DNA from 4 places in the Kitasatospora sp. NPDC088779 genome. Region 3 is predicted to be linked to each of the others. Evidence: riboswitches for the same ligand, from Rfam matches in the RefSeq annotation. Region 3 holds a riboswitch; each other region holds the start of a gene.
What was found. A riboswitch is a leader RNA that binds a small molecule or an ion and turns the genes downstream of it on or off. The one in region 3 is predicted to bind cobalamin.

Region 1: it holds a riboswitch for cobalamin, as region 3 does, so the genes downstream of both, AB0P03_RS05885 (cobalamin biosynthesis protein) here and AB0P03_RS20200 (CoA-acylating methylmalonate-semialdehyde dehydrogenase) in region 3, are expected to answer to the same signal.
Region 2: it holds a riboswitch for cobalamin, as region 3 does, so the genes downstream of both, AB0P03_RS00995 (HoxN/HupN/NixA family nickel/cobalt transporter) here and AB0P03_RS20200 (CoA-acylating methylmalonate-semialdehyde dehydrogenase) in region 3, are expected to answer to the same signal.
Region 4: it holds a riboswitch for cobalamin, as region 3 does, so the genes downstream of both, AB0P03_RS11840 (iron ABC transporter permease) here and AB0P03_RS20200 (CoA-acylating methylmalonate-semialdehyde dehydrogenase) in region 3, are expected to answer to the same signal.

The regions. Positions count from the first base shown of each region.
Region 1 covers NZ_JBFBHW010000005.1:58,010-61,303, reverse strand. Annotated here, with positions in the region: gene AB0P03_RS05890 (cobyric acid synthase) at 1-720, opposite strand, end outside; gene AB0P03_RS05885 (cobalamin biosynthesis protein) at 717-1,685, opposite strand; cobalamin riboswitch at 1,793-1,925, opposite strand; gene AB0P03_RS05880 (alpha/beta hydrolase) at 2,194-3,294, shown strand, end outside.
Region 2 covers NZ_JBFBHW010000001.1:209,276-212,569, forward strand. Annotated here, with positions in the region: gene AB0P03_RS00980 (AAA family ATPase) at 1-162, shown strand, start outside; gene AB0P03_RS00985 (DNA-formamidopyrimidine glycosylase family protein) at 243-1,052, shown strand; gene AB0P03_RS00990 (metalloregulator ArsR/SmtB family transcription factor) at 1,107-1,490, opposite strand; cobalamin riboswitch at 1,572-1,786, shown strand; gene AB0P03_RS00995 (HoxN/HupN/NixA family nickel/cobalt transporter) at 1,816-2,928, shown strand; gene rpmG (50S ribosomal protein L33) at 3,041-3,205, opposite strand.
Region 3 covers NZ_JBFBHW010000019.1:126,993-130,286, forward strand. Annotated here, with positions in the region: gene AB0P03_RS20190 (hypothetical protein) at 1-53, shown strand, start outside; gene AB0P03_RS20195 (nitrilase-related carbon-nitrogen hydrolase) at 168-1,112, opposite strand; cobalamin riboswitch at 1,441-1,632, shown strand; gene AB0P03_RS20200 (CoA-acylating methylmalonate-semialdehyde dehydrogenase) at 1,848-3,294, shown strand, end outside.
Region 4 covers NZ_JBFBHW010000010.1:76,301-79,594, reverse strand. Annotated here, with positions in the region: gene AB0P03_RS11855 (CGNR zinc finger domain-containing protein) at 1-438, shown strand, start outside; gene sodX (nickel-type superoxide dismutase maturation protease) at 465-905, opposite strand; gene sodN (superoxide dismutase, Ni) at 1,129-1,524, shown strand; cobalamin riboswitch at 1,613-1,751, shown strand; gene AB0P03_RS11840 (iron ABC transporter permease) at 1,841-2,923, shown strand; gene AB0P03_RS11835 (ABC transporter ATP-binding protein) at 2,923-3,294, shown strand, end outside.

The DNA.
Region 1 (3,294 bases), on a different contig from region 3:
CAGGTCCAGCGAGTCCTCGGCGTCCAGCCACAGGCCCGGCAGCATCGGCAGGGTGCCCAGCACCGGACGGCCGGTCAGCCCGTGCAGCATGTCCAGGCCGGGCGCCAGCAGCCGCGCGTCGCCGCGGAACTTGTTGACGAACCAGCCCGCCACGTGCCGCTGGTCCTCCGCCGACAGCAGTGCCAGCGTCCCGTACATCGCCGCGAAGACGCCGCCGCGGTCGATGTCCCCGACCACCACCACCGGCAGCCCGGCGGCCGTCGCCAGGCCCATGTTGGCGATGTCCCGGTCCCGCAGGTTGATCTCGGCGGGCGAACCGGCGCCCTCGCAGACCACCACCTCGTAGCGGCGGCGCATATCCGCCAGGCACTCCAGCGACCGTTCCAGCAGGACGGGCTTGCGTTCGCGGTAGTCCAGCGCGCCCACCTCGGCGACCGGCCGGCCCAGCAGCACCACCTGGCTGCGGCCGTCCGCCCCCGGCTTCAGCAGCACCGGGTTCATCGCCGCCTCCGGCTCCACCCGGGCCGCCTGCGCCTGCATCGCCTGCGCCCGGCCGATCTCGGCGCCGTCGGCGGTGACGAAGGAGTTCAGCGACATGTTCTGCGCCTTGAACGGCGCGACCCGCACCCCCTGCCGGGCCAGCCAGCGGCAGATGCCCGCGGTCACCACACTCTTGCCCGCGTCCGAGGTCGTCCCCGCGACCAGCAGTGCGTTGCTCATGCCCTTCCCCTCCACCGTGTCGTCAGCAAGCGCAGCGCGACGTGCCCCGCGACCGTCGTACCCAGGGCCAGCGCGCCCACCCGCCGGGAGAGCACGCAGGCCCGCTCGATGTCGTCCGCCGTCACCGGCCGCAACTCCGCGCCCAGCACCGGCCGGTGTTCCACCCGCTCCCCGTACTGGAGGGTCCCGCCCAGCCGGACGCCCACCGCGCCCGCGAAGGCCGCCTCCGCCTGGCCCGCGTTCGGGCTCGGGTGCGCCGAACCGTCCCGCCGCCAGACCCGCCAGGCCGTTTTCGGCTGCGGCGCGGCGGCCACCGTGAGCAGAGCCGTCAGCCGGGCGCCCGGCCAGCCCGCCACGTCGTCCAGCCGGGCCGAGGCCCAGCCGAACCGGGCGTACCGCGGCGAGCGGTGGCCGACCATCGCGTCCAGCGTGTTCACCGCGCGGAACGCCAGCAGCCCCGGGGTGCCCGCCAGCGTGCCCCAGACCAGCGCGTTCACCACGGCGTCCGCCGTGTTCTCGGCCACCGACTCGACCACCGCGCGGGCGATCTGAGGCCCGTCCAGCGCGCTCGGGTCCCGCCCGCACAGGTGCGGCAGCCGCTCCCGCGCGGCCGCCAGGTCGCCCGTGGCCAGCGACCGGCCGATGGTGCGCGCCTCCCGGGTCAGCGAGGTGCCGCCCAGCACCGTCCAGGTCGCGGCGGCCGCCAGCGCGGCCCGGCCCAGCGGACGCCGGCCCACCGTACGGTCCAGGGCCACCGCGCCGGCCGCGACCGCGCCGACGCACAGCGCCGTGTACCCGGCGCCGGCCACCCGGTCGTCCTGCCACACCCGCCGCTCCAGCCGGGTCGCCGCACCGCCGAAGACGGCCACCGGGTGGCCGCGCCGGGGGTCGGCGAAGCGGGCGTCCGCGGCGAAGCCCGCGGCGGCGCCGAGCGCGAACGCGGCGGCGCGGGTCAGCGGGCGCACGGCGGGTTCGGCGGAAGGCCGCGTGGGGTCCGGCGGGGCGGGGCAGCCTGCATCGCGTGCGTGTCCTCACTCAGGGTCCGCGCCCTGGATCGACGTACCGGGGGCGAGAGTCTCCTGGCTTCCGGGTCGGACACACCCCCGGGCCTTCCAGCGGCTTCTGACGGTCCGCCGTGGCAATGTTCCGAGCGTGCTCCCCGGTGACAGTGGCGGGACCGCGCCGGACTCGCACCGGCTTCCTCTGCATGCCTCCGTTTGGCCCCAGGATCCCATCACGCGGCCGAACCGGGAGTCAACCGAGGTCACGGAGGGGTTGGTCACACCTCGGAGCCCCGTCGCCACCTCCGATCCGCCCGCCCCGCCCCGCCCTGCCTGACGCCCGCCCAGCCCGAGGCCCCGCCGTGCCCCGGACGGCCCAGCCCGGTGGCCGCCCGCGCGGCCCCCCGGTGAACTGGTGCCCGGACACCGCCCGGACACCGTCCGGTCCAAGACCAGCAGAGCGGGGAGCGATATGCGTTGGGGAACCGCGGCCGTCGTGGCGGCCGCCGTCGTCGGCGCCGGGGCCGCCGGGGCCGCCGTCCTGGTGATCGGCCGCCGGGCCTCCGAACGGCTGGTCCACCCGGCGAGCGCCGCCCGGGAGTCCGGCCCCGTCCTGGTGCGGAGCCTCGCCGCGGGCCGGATCACCTTCAACCGCCGCCCCGAGAGCCTTCGCCCCGGCCGCTGGGCCGTGGAATGGGACGACCACGGCCACGCCGTCGTCGAGGAGGTCCTGCACAGCGACGAGAACGGCGTCACCCGCCGCCTCGTCCGCGCGGACCGGGGCACCCTCACCCCCGGCACCGAGGTCCGCTTCACCCCCCGCGTCCACCTCGGCGACCCCACCGAGGCGCTCGGCCTCCCCTTCACCGACACCGCCGCCGACGGCGAACTCGGCGCCCTCCCCGCCTGGCGCCTCGCCGGCAAACGCGGCACCTGGGTGATCCTCGTCCACGGCCCCGGCGCCGACCGGCAGCAGACCCTCCCGGTCCTCCCCGTCCTCGACCGCCTCGCCCTGCCCGCCCTCGCCGTCACCTACCGCGGCGACCAGGGCGCCCCGGCCTCGCCGGACGGGCTCGGCCACTTCGGCGAGACCGAGTGGCGCGACGTCGAGTCGGCGGTACGGCTCGCCCTCGACAGCGGCGCCGGCCGGGTCATCCTGTACGGCTGGTCCCTCGGCGCCACCATGGCCCTCCAGACGGCCTCCCGCTCCGCCTGGGCCCATGCCATCAGCGGCCTCGTCCTGGACTCGCCGGTCCTCGACCTGCCCGCCACCGCCCGCCGCGGCGCCGCCCGGGCCGGCTACACCGGCGCCGCCGCCGAGCTCGGCGCCCTCGCCGCCGAGGGCCGCACCGGCGTCGACCTCGCCGACTTCGGCCGCATCGCCGAGGGCGCCGACCTGCGCGTCCCCACCCTCCTCCTGCACAGCCCCGACGACCAGGTCGCCCCCTTCCGCGCCGCCGAGCGCCTCGCCGCCGCCCGCCCCGGTGTGGTCAGCCTCCGCCCTTTCCCGGGCGCCGACCACGCCACCCTCTGGAACTCCGCCCCCACCCACTACACCGAACTCCTCCGCCGC
Region 2 (3,294 bases), on a different contig from region 3:
CGGCTCGGTGACGAGGAGGTGGCGCGGATCCACGGCCGGATGGCCGGCTGGTACAACTCCGGGCTGCCGATCATCGACAACTCGTACCTGGACGTGGCCGGCACCGCCGCCGAGCTGGACCGCGTCATCCTGGCCCGGCTGATGGGCATGCCGGTGCGCTGACCTGCGACGATCCGGCGGTGTCGGTGCCGGCTGCGATGATGTGCGGGTCCTGTCGAACCACCCCGGGGGAGCTGACGCCCGTGCCGGAAGGCCACATCATCCACCGCCTCGCCGCCGAGAACCGGAAGGCCTTCGGCGGCCGCCCGGTCGAGGTGTCCAGCCCGCAGGGCCGGTTCGCCGACGAGGCCAAGGCCATCGACGGGCAGCTGCTCACCGCGGCCGAAGCCGTCGGCAAGCACCTGTTCCTCGGCTTCGAGGAGGGCGCCTGGGTGCACGTCCACCTCGGCCTCTACGGCGGCTTCGCCTTCGGTACCGGGCCCGCGCCCGAGCCGGTCGGCCTGGTCCGGCTGCGGCTGGCCAACGACGACGGCTACGCGGACCTGCGCGGCCCCAACACCTGCGCGCTGGTCACCGGCGCGGAGAAGGACGCCGTCGCCGCCCGGCTGGGCCCCGACCCGCTGCGCGCCGACGCCGACCCGCAGGCCGCCTGGCGCCGGATATCGGCCAGCCGGACGACCGTCGCCGCGCTGCTGATGGACCAGAAGGTGCTGGCCGGGGTGGGCAACGTCTACCGGGCCGAGGTGCTGTTCCGCCACGGGATCAACCCGCACCGCGCCGGCCGCGACCTCACCCGGGGCGAGTGGGACGCGATCTGGGCCGACCTGGTCGCCCTGATGCACGAGGGCGTCGGCGCGGGCCGGATCGACACCGTCCGTCCCGAGCACACCCCCGAGGCGATGGGCCGCCCGCCGCGCGTCGACGACCACGGCGGCGAGGTGTACGTCTACCGGCGGGCCGCGATGCCCTGCCTGGTCTGTGGCACCGAGGTCCGGACGGAGCAGCACGCCGCGCGCAACCTCTTCTGGTGCCCCGCCTGCCAGGCGGCCTGACCGCGTTCGAGGGTTGCTCCGGCCGGGCCCCGGCGCGTCCTCCGGAGGAGCCGGTCAGACGACGGCCGCGCTGGGCTCGTGGTGTTCGGCGGCGGCGCACGCGTCGAGGAGGGGGCGCAGGGCCTCGTCCACGAGCCGGTAGCGCACGATCCGCCCGTCCTTGTCCCCGGTGACCACGCCCGCGGTGCGGAGCAGCCGCAGGGCCTGGGACACGGCGGGGTCGCGCATGCCGGTGGCGACGGCGAGGTCGGAGACGGCGAGCGGGCCGGCCCGGTGGAGGGCGAGCAGGAGGGCGAGCCGCCCGGGGTCGGCGAGCAGGGAGAACCGCTCGGCCCAGGTGCGGACGTGCGCGGGGTCGCCGATCGCGGCGATGGCCTCGCAGACCCGGTGTCCGTCGATGGTGCGGTGGCCCGCGCGGTCGGCCGGTACGAGATGCATGCGCACATTGTTGCAGGAGGGGGCCTGTGATCCTGGACACCTGCGCAGGTGCGCAGCCTTGCAAGGGTGGGTCCTGGCCCCTACGGTGTTCCCCGCCGTGGTGCTCGGGAAGACCGGTGACGGATCCTCAGGGGTCCCAGTCCGGAGCGGCCCTCGCCACTGTGATCGGGCCATCGTGATCGTCGACGATGGAGAGACGTCCGTACCCACGACGCCACTGGGAGCCTCGCGCACCTGGGAAGGCGGGTACGGGACCCCCGTAAGCCAGGAGACCGGCCACGGCATCTCACGAAGTGTTTCCACGAGGTGCTGGAGCGTGACCCGAATGACCCTGCCCGAAACCGCCGCCGCCGAGGCGCCGGCGACACCGTCCGTGCTGCCCACGTTCCGCTGGAAGCGCGAGGACACCGTCCGCACGGCCGGGTTGATGGGGGTGATCCTGGCCATGCACGTGGTGGCCTTCGGGACGCTCGTCTTCCTGGTCGCGCCCCACAACTACGCGGTCGGCACCCAGGTCTTCGGGGTGGGCCTCGGGATCACCGCGTACACCCTCGGCATGCGGCACGCCTTCGACGCCGACCACATCGCGGTGATCGACAACACCACCCGCAAGCTGATGGCGGACGGCAAGCGGCCGGTCTCGGTCGGCTTCTGGTTCGCCCTCGGGCACTCCTCGATGGTGGTGCTGATGGCCGCCCTGGTGGCGGGCGGCGCGCAGCTGGCCAGCACGCTGATGGACGACGACTCGGCCACCCACAAGTGGCTCGGGATGGTCGGCACGACGGCCTCCGGCGCGTTCCTCTACCTGATCGGCGCGCTCAACCTGGCCGCGCTGCTCGGCATACTCAAGGTGTTCCGGGCGATGCGGGCCGGGTCGTACGACGAGGCGCAGCTGGAGGAGCACCTCAACTCGCGCGGCTTCATGGCCCGGGTGCTGAACCGGGCGACCCGGTCGATCACCCGGCCCGGGCAGATGTTCCCGGTGGGCATGGTGCTGGGGCTGGGCTTCGACACCGCGACCGAGGTCACCCTGATGGTGATGGCCGGGTCGGGCGCGGCGGCCGGGCTGCCCTGGTACGCGATCGTCTGCCTGCCGCTGCTGTTCGCGGCCGGGATGAGCCTGTTCGACACCCTGGACGGGACGTTCATGAACTTCGCGTACCAGTGGGCCTTCGCGAACCCGGTCCGGAAGGTGTACTACAACCTGACGATCACTGGGCTGTCGATCGCGGTGGCCTTCGTCATCGGCACCATCGAACTGGTCGGCGTGCTGCACGAGAAGCTCGATCTGACCGACCCGGTCACCGGCTGGATCGCGGGCATCTCGCTGGACAACGTCGGCTACGCGATCGCCGGGCTGTTCGTGGTGGTCTGGGCCGCGGCGATCGCCTACTGGAAGCTGGCCCGGGTGGAGAAGCGCTGGGTGGCCGCCGAGTAGCGACGGCTGCGATCAGCGACGGCAGCGATCAGCGACGGCGCCTCCCCCGGGATCCCGGGGGAGGCGCCGTTTCGTCGCTGCGGGCCGGTGCCGGTCGTCGGGCGGGCGGGGTTCAGCGCTCTTCGCGGAAGTCGACGTGCCGGCGCGCGACCGGGTCGTACTTGCGCAGGACCATCCGGTCCGGGTCGTTGCGGCGGTTCTTGCGGGTCACGTACGTGTAGCCGGTGCCGGCGGTGGAGCGGAGCTTGATGACGGGGCGCAGTTCGCTGCGGGCCATGGGTGTCCTCCCGGGTTGGCGGGGTGTTCGGGGCTGGGGCGAAACCGTACACCGAAATGGAAGTCATTTTCATCTGGTGTAACGTGGGC
Region 3 (3,294 bases):
AGGCCCCGCCGTCCGCCGGTGCGGCTTCGCCCGCTCCGACGGCCACCACCTGAGGTCGGCGCGTCGGTCACGTCAACTACGCTACTGGAAAAGGTAGTTGGCGTCAGTCCCGGCACGTCGACTCGTGGCGGCGGGACGCCCCGGCGTGGGTGCGCCGGGGCGTCCGGTCAGGCGTCGGTGCGGCTCGTCGCGGTCAGCGGGGCGTACAGCTCGGGGCGGCGGGTGCGCAGGAGGCCGAACTCCCGCCAGTCCCGGCACTGGTCGAGGTCGAGGTCGGCGACGAGGACGGCGGGCCGGTCGCGCGGGGCGCGGAGCAGGATCCGGCCGTACGGGTCGGAGATGAACGACGAGCCGTAGAAGGTGGACCGGCCCTCCGTCCCGATCCGGTTGGGCACGATCATGAACAGCGCGTTGGCGAGGCCGTTGGCGCTGATGGCGTGCTCCCACATGGGCCGGGTGTCGAAGTCCGGGAGGTCCACCTCGGAGCCGATGGCGGTGGGGTGGACGAGGACTTCGGCGCCGCCGAGCGCGTAGGCGCGGGCGAGTTCGGGGAACCACTCGTCCCAGCAGGTGGGGAAGCCGAAGGCGGCGCCCTGGTGGGCCAGGACGGGGAACCCGCTGTCGCCGGGGCGGAAGCACAGGTCCTCGCGGTAGCCGGGGAAGGCCGGGATGTGGTTCTTCCGGGTTCTGGCGACGAGGGTGCCGTCGCGGTCCACGCAGACGGCCGTGTTGTAGCCGAGGCCGCCGTCCTCGGCGCGCTCGTACAGGGAGGCGTGGACGCTGATGCCGAGTTCGGCGGCGAGTTCGGCGGCGAGGCGGGTGGTGGGCCCCGTCTCGACGTCCTCCAGGTGGCGGGCGGCGCCCTCCCCCATCGGGTCGTCGGTGTTGCAGAAGTAGGGACTGCGGGTCAGCTCGGGCAGGCACACCATCGTCGCGCCCTGCGCGGCGGCGAGTGCCACGCCCTCGCGCAGCCGGGCGTCGTGCTCGGCCGGGTCGGTGTGCCAGCGCATCTGCACGAGCCCGACGCGCAGCGGCGCGCGTTCGGCCGGCCTGGTGCGGCCGGGGGAGCCGAGCGGGGAGCCGAAGGAGGTGAGGACGGCGTACGAGGTCACGGGCGGACCGTCCTCGTCTGCCGGCGGGACGTCCGGCAGGTGCGGGAGGCGGGGCCTCCGGCGGCCGTGCGGCCGGTGGTGGTGGACGTGGTCATGGGTGTTCCTTCTGTTCTCTGGTGCCGACGCGGCCCTGCGGTATAACTGAAAGTTCAGTCAGCTTTGCTGGCGTGGTGAAGAATCTAGCCATGCCGGAACGTTCCGGCAAGGGGGTGGCCTGCGAATGGTGGGCGGTTACGCGGTTACGCGGCTGCGCGGTGACCGGCGTCGGGCAGGGCTCGGCGCGGCGGAAACCCGATGGCGCAACGCGCGTGCGGGCCTCTGGACTTACTAGGACGTCCAACTATATGGTCGACGGCAGGTCCGCGGTGTCAGGGAAGCCGGTGTGAGTCCGGCACGGTCCCGCCACTGTGACCGGGGAGTTCGTCCTCGCAGACGAAGGCCACTGGCAGCCAGCCGGGAAGGCCTGGGGGCGTGCGGTGATCCGGGAGTCAGGATACCGGCCGCGGGTGTTCCGTGTTTTCCACGAGGATGGAGACGACACGCATGACTCCGGGCTGCTCCCGCTCCACTGCCGCTCCTGGTCGTCCCGTGCCGACGGCCGCCGGGGCCCCGACGCCCTGACGTTCCGTTCCGCCGCCGCACGCCCGTGCCGCGGGGCGCACCACCGTGTGCCCGCCGACCCGCGGCGGCCTCCGATCCTCCTCCTCTCCCCACCCTGTCGAGAGAAGGAACCCGATGGTCCGAGAACTGACCCACTTCGTCGCCGGCAAGCCCACCGCCGGCACCTCCGGTCGCTTCGGCGACGTGTACGACCCCAACACCGGCCGGGTGCAGGCCCGGGTGCCGCTGGCCAGCCGGGCCGAGGTCGAGGCGGTGATCGCCGACGCCGCGCAGGCTCAGCCCGGGTGGGCCGCGTGGAACCCGCAGCGGCGGGCCCGCGTCCTGCTGCGCTTCCTCCAACTCGTCGAGCAGGAGAAGGACGAGCTGGCCCGGCTGCTGTCCGCCGAGCACGGCAAGACCGTGGCCGATGCCCACGGGGACATCCAGCGCGGCCTGGAGGTCGTGGAGTTCGCCGCCGGCATCCCGCACCTGCTGAAGGGCGAGTTCAGCGACAACGCGGGCACCGGCATCGACGTGTACTCGATGCGCCAGCCGCTCGGCGTGGTCGCGGGCATCACGCCGTTCAACTTCCCGGTGATGATCCCGCTCTGGAAGGCCGCACCCGCCCTCGCCTGCGGCAACGCCTTCGTCCTCAAGCCCTCGGAACGCGACCCCTCGGTGCCGCTGCGCCTCGCCGAACTGCTCCTGGAGGCCGGGCTGCCGCCGGGCGTGCTGAACGTGGTCAACGGCGGCAAGGAGGCCGTGGACACCCTGCTGGAGGACCCGCGGGTGCAGGCGGTCGGGTTCGTCGGCTCCACGCCGATCGCCCAGTACGTCTACGCCACCGCCGCCGCGCACGGGAAGCGGGCGCAGTGCTTCGGCGGTGCCAAGAACCACCTGGTCGTGATGCCGGACGCCGACCTCGACCAGGCCGCGGACGCGCTGATCGGCGCCGGCTACGGCTCGGCCGGCGAGCGCTGCATGGCGATCTCGGTGGCCGTCCCGGTGGGGGAGGAGACCGCCGACGCCCTGGTGGCCAAACTGGTCGAGCGGATCGCCGCGTTGAAGGTCGGGCGCTCGGACGACCCGGCGGCGGACTTCGGCCCGCTGGTCGGCGCCGACGCGCTGGAGCGGGTCCGCGGCTACCTGGACCTCGGGGTCGAGGAGGGCGCCGAACTCGTGGTCGACGGGCGGGACTTCCGGCTGGAGGGGCACGAGGGCGGCTACTTCCTCGGCGCCTCGCTGTTCGACCGCGTGACTCCCGACATGCGGATCTACCGGGAGGAGATCTTCGGCCCCGTCCTGACCGTGCTCCGCGCCGCCGACTACGAGGAGGCGCTGCGCCTGCCCAGCGAGCACGAGTTCGGCAACGGCGTGGCCGTCTACACCCGGGACGGCGACACGGCGCGGGACTTCGCGCGCCGGGTGAACACCGGCATGGTCGGCGTCAACGTGCCGATCCCCGTGCCGGTCGCGTACCACACCTTCGGCGGCTGGAAGCGCTCCGGGTTCGGCGACCTCAACCAGCACGGGCCGGACTCGATCCGCTTCTACACCCGCACCCGCACCGTCACCTCGCGCT
Region 4 (3,294 bases), on a different contig from region 3:
CCCCGGCTGCGGGCGGTGCGGACCAGGCTGCGCGGGGTCTTCGAGGCCGCCGCCGAGGGCGACGAGATCCGGGGCGTCGACCTGCTGAACAGCCTGCTGATGGAGTACCCGGTCAGCCCGCTGGTCTCCGGGCACGACTACCTGGACGACGCCGGCCGGCCGCGCTGGCACCTGCACCTGGCCGACAACTCGCCCACCGCCACCGCGCACTTCAGCGCGGTCGCCTGCATGGGCCTGGCCGTCCACCTGACCGAGCTGGGCGCCGACCGGCTCGGCATCTGCCAGGCCGCGCCCTGCCGCAACGCCTACCTGGACACCTCGACCAACCGCTCCCGCCGCTACTGCTCGGACCGCTGCGCGACCCGCGCCAACGTCGCCGCGTACCGGGCCCGCAAGCGCCAGGAGGCCGAGGCCGCGGCACTCGGCGCCGCCGGCTAGGTCCTGTCCGGGCCGGGCCCAGGGGGTCAGAGCTCGTCCGCCCAGACGCCCAGGCGGCGGGCCAGACCCGGCACCCGGGCCAGCCGGGTGCCCAGCAGCAGCCGCTCCAGCCGCCGCCCCGGCGCCAGCCAGGCCGGGCGCGGGCGCAGCCGCAGCAGCACCCGGCCGAGCACCAGCTCGTCCGGGACCGGGCCGTAGCTGCGGCTGTCGCTGTCCACCGGCCGGTTGTCGGACAGCAGCCACCAGCCCCTCGGACGCCGCTCGGCGGCCCGCTTCACCACCAGCAGGTCCTGCTGGAAGGGGTGCCGGAAGAGCACCACCGCGCCGGGCCGGATCGGCGCGCCGTAGCGCACCAGCAACTGGTCGCCCTCGCGCAGGGTCGGGACCATCGACGGGCCCGCCACGTCGACCAGCCCGAACGGCACCGCGCCGCCGCCCCGGCCCCGGCCCCGGGGTTCCGTGCCCATCGGTTCCGCGTCCGCCGGTTCCGTGCTCCGCGCCACGACTCCTCCTCCCGGACCGCCCGGTCCCAGTCTGCCGTACGGACCGTCACCCCGTTCGATCCGTTCGATGTCCGGATTACCCCGGTTCCGGGTCCGCCTTTTGCCCTAGGCCCACCGCCCGATCGCGAAACCCCGGGTGCGGAAGGGTAATCTCGGGCGCGGGAAGACGATCTAAGGAAGGACTCCCATGTTCTCTCGTCTGTTTGCACCGCGCGCCACCGCCCACGCCCACTGTGACCTGCCCTGCGGCGTGTACGACCCGGCGCAGGCCCGGATCGAGGCCGAGTCGGTCAAGGGCACCCAGGAGAAGTACCAGGCCAACGAGGACCCGGCTTTCCGCACCCGCGCCCTGATCATCAAGGAGCAGCGTGCCGAGGCCGTCAAGCACCACATCTCGGTGCTGTGGAGCGACTACTTCAAGGCCCCGCACTTCGAGAAGTACCCGCAGCTGCACCAGCTGATCAACGACACCCTGAAGGCCGCCTCGGCCGCCAAGGCGTCCACCGACCCCGCCACCGGCCAGGCCCTGCTGGACCTGATCGCCGAGGTCGACAAGATCTTCTGGGAGACCAAGCAGGCCTGAGCCTGACGCGTCGCCACCCGACCGCCCCCGTCCGCGAGCCCGGACGGGGGCGGTCGTGCGTTCACGCCCCATCCGAGCCCGGTAAGGGTTGCCTAGCCTGAGTGGCTGTTATGCTGCCAGGGCGTCCGAGGGGGAAGTCCGGTGTGAATCCGGCGCTGACCCGCAACGGTGAGCACGGCCCCGGGGCCGCGCCAGCCCGATCGCCCCCGGCCGCTGAACTCCCGACAACTCGCCGTGGACTGCGAGGGGATGGCGCCCGGGCCCGCGCCCGACCGGTGCCGCCCCCGCGCACCCGCGGCCCGAGGCAAGGCGCACCGTGAGCAGCACCGCAGCCGCGGGCAGTGGCGCAACGAGCCCGCCCGCCCGCCGAATACCCGCCCTCCCGCTCGCCGTCGGCCTGGCCGCCGCCCTGCTGCTCTCGCTGCTCTGCGGCGTGGCGCTGGGCGCCTCCGGGATCGGCCTGCCCCGCGCCATGCGGCTGCTGGCCGCCGGGCTGACGGGCGGACGGCTGGAGGCGGACGAGGCCGCCGCCTACGCGATCGTCTGGGAGATCCGGCTGCCGCGCGCCGTGCTGGCCTCGGTGGTCGGCGCCGGGCTGGCCGCCACCGGGGTCGCCGTCCAGGCCCTGGTGCGCAACGCGCTGGCCGACCCGTTCGTGCTCGGCATCTCCTCCGGCGCGGCCGTCGGCGCCAACGCCGTGCTGCTGCTCGGCGCCTTCGCCTCGCTCGGGGTGTGGGCGATCTCGGCCTCCGCGTTCGGCTCCGCGCTGGTCGCCATGGTGCTGGTCTACCTCGCGGCGCGCACGGCCTACGGGCTCACCCCGCTGCGGCTGGTGCTCACCGGCACCGCGCTCTCCTACGGCTTCTCCGCCGTCACCGCGCTGATGGTCTTCGCGGCCGCCCGAGGCGAGGCCGCCCGGGACGCCATGATGTGGCTGCTCGGCAGCCTCGGCGGCGCCACCTGGGGCTCGGTGCCGATCGCCGCCGCCACCGTGCTGGCCGGCCTGGCGTACCTGGCCTGCGCCGCCGGCCGGCTGGACGCGCTCGCCATGGGCGACGAGACGGCCGCCTCGCTGGGCGTGGACCCGGACCGGCTGCGCCGCGAGCTGTTCGTGGTGACCGCCGCCGTCACCGGCACGGTGGTGGCCGTCAGCGGGGCGATCGGCTTCGTCGGGCTGATGGTGCCGCACCTGGCCCGGATGCTGGTCGGCGCCGGGCACCGCCGGGTGCTGCTGGTCGCGCCGCTCGCCGGGGCGCTGCTGCTGGTCTGGGTGGACATCGTCTCGCGCACCCTGCTGGCGCCCGCCGAACTGCCGGTCGGGGTGGTCACCGCGGTGCTCGGGGTGCCCTGTTTCCTGCTGCTGATGCGCCGTCGCGGCTATTCCTTCGGAGGCCGCTGATGGATCTCGCCCTGGACTCCGTCTCGGTCGAGCTGGCCGGCGCCCGGCTGGTCCACGACGTCGCCCTGGACGCCGCCGCCGGGCAGGTGGTCGGACTGGTCGGGCCCAACGGCAGCGGCAAGTCGACGCTGCTGCGCTGCGTCTACCGGGCGCTGCGGCCGGCCGCCGGGGCCGTCCGGCTGGACGGCGCGGACCTGCACGCGCTGACCGCGCGCGAGGCCGCCCGGCGGGTGGCCGCACTCCCCCAGGAGCACTCCGCCGAGTTCGACTTCACGGTGGCCGAGGTGGTCGCCATGGGCCGGTTGCCGCACCGGCGCGGGCTGGGCGGCCCGGGTGCGGACGACCACGCGCGCTGCACGGAGGCGCTGCGC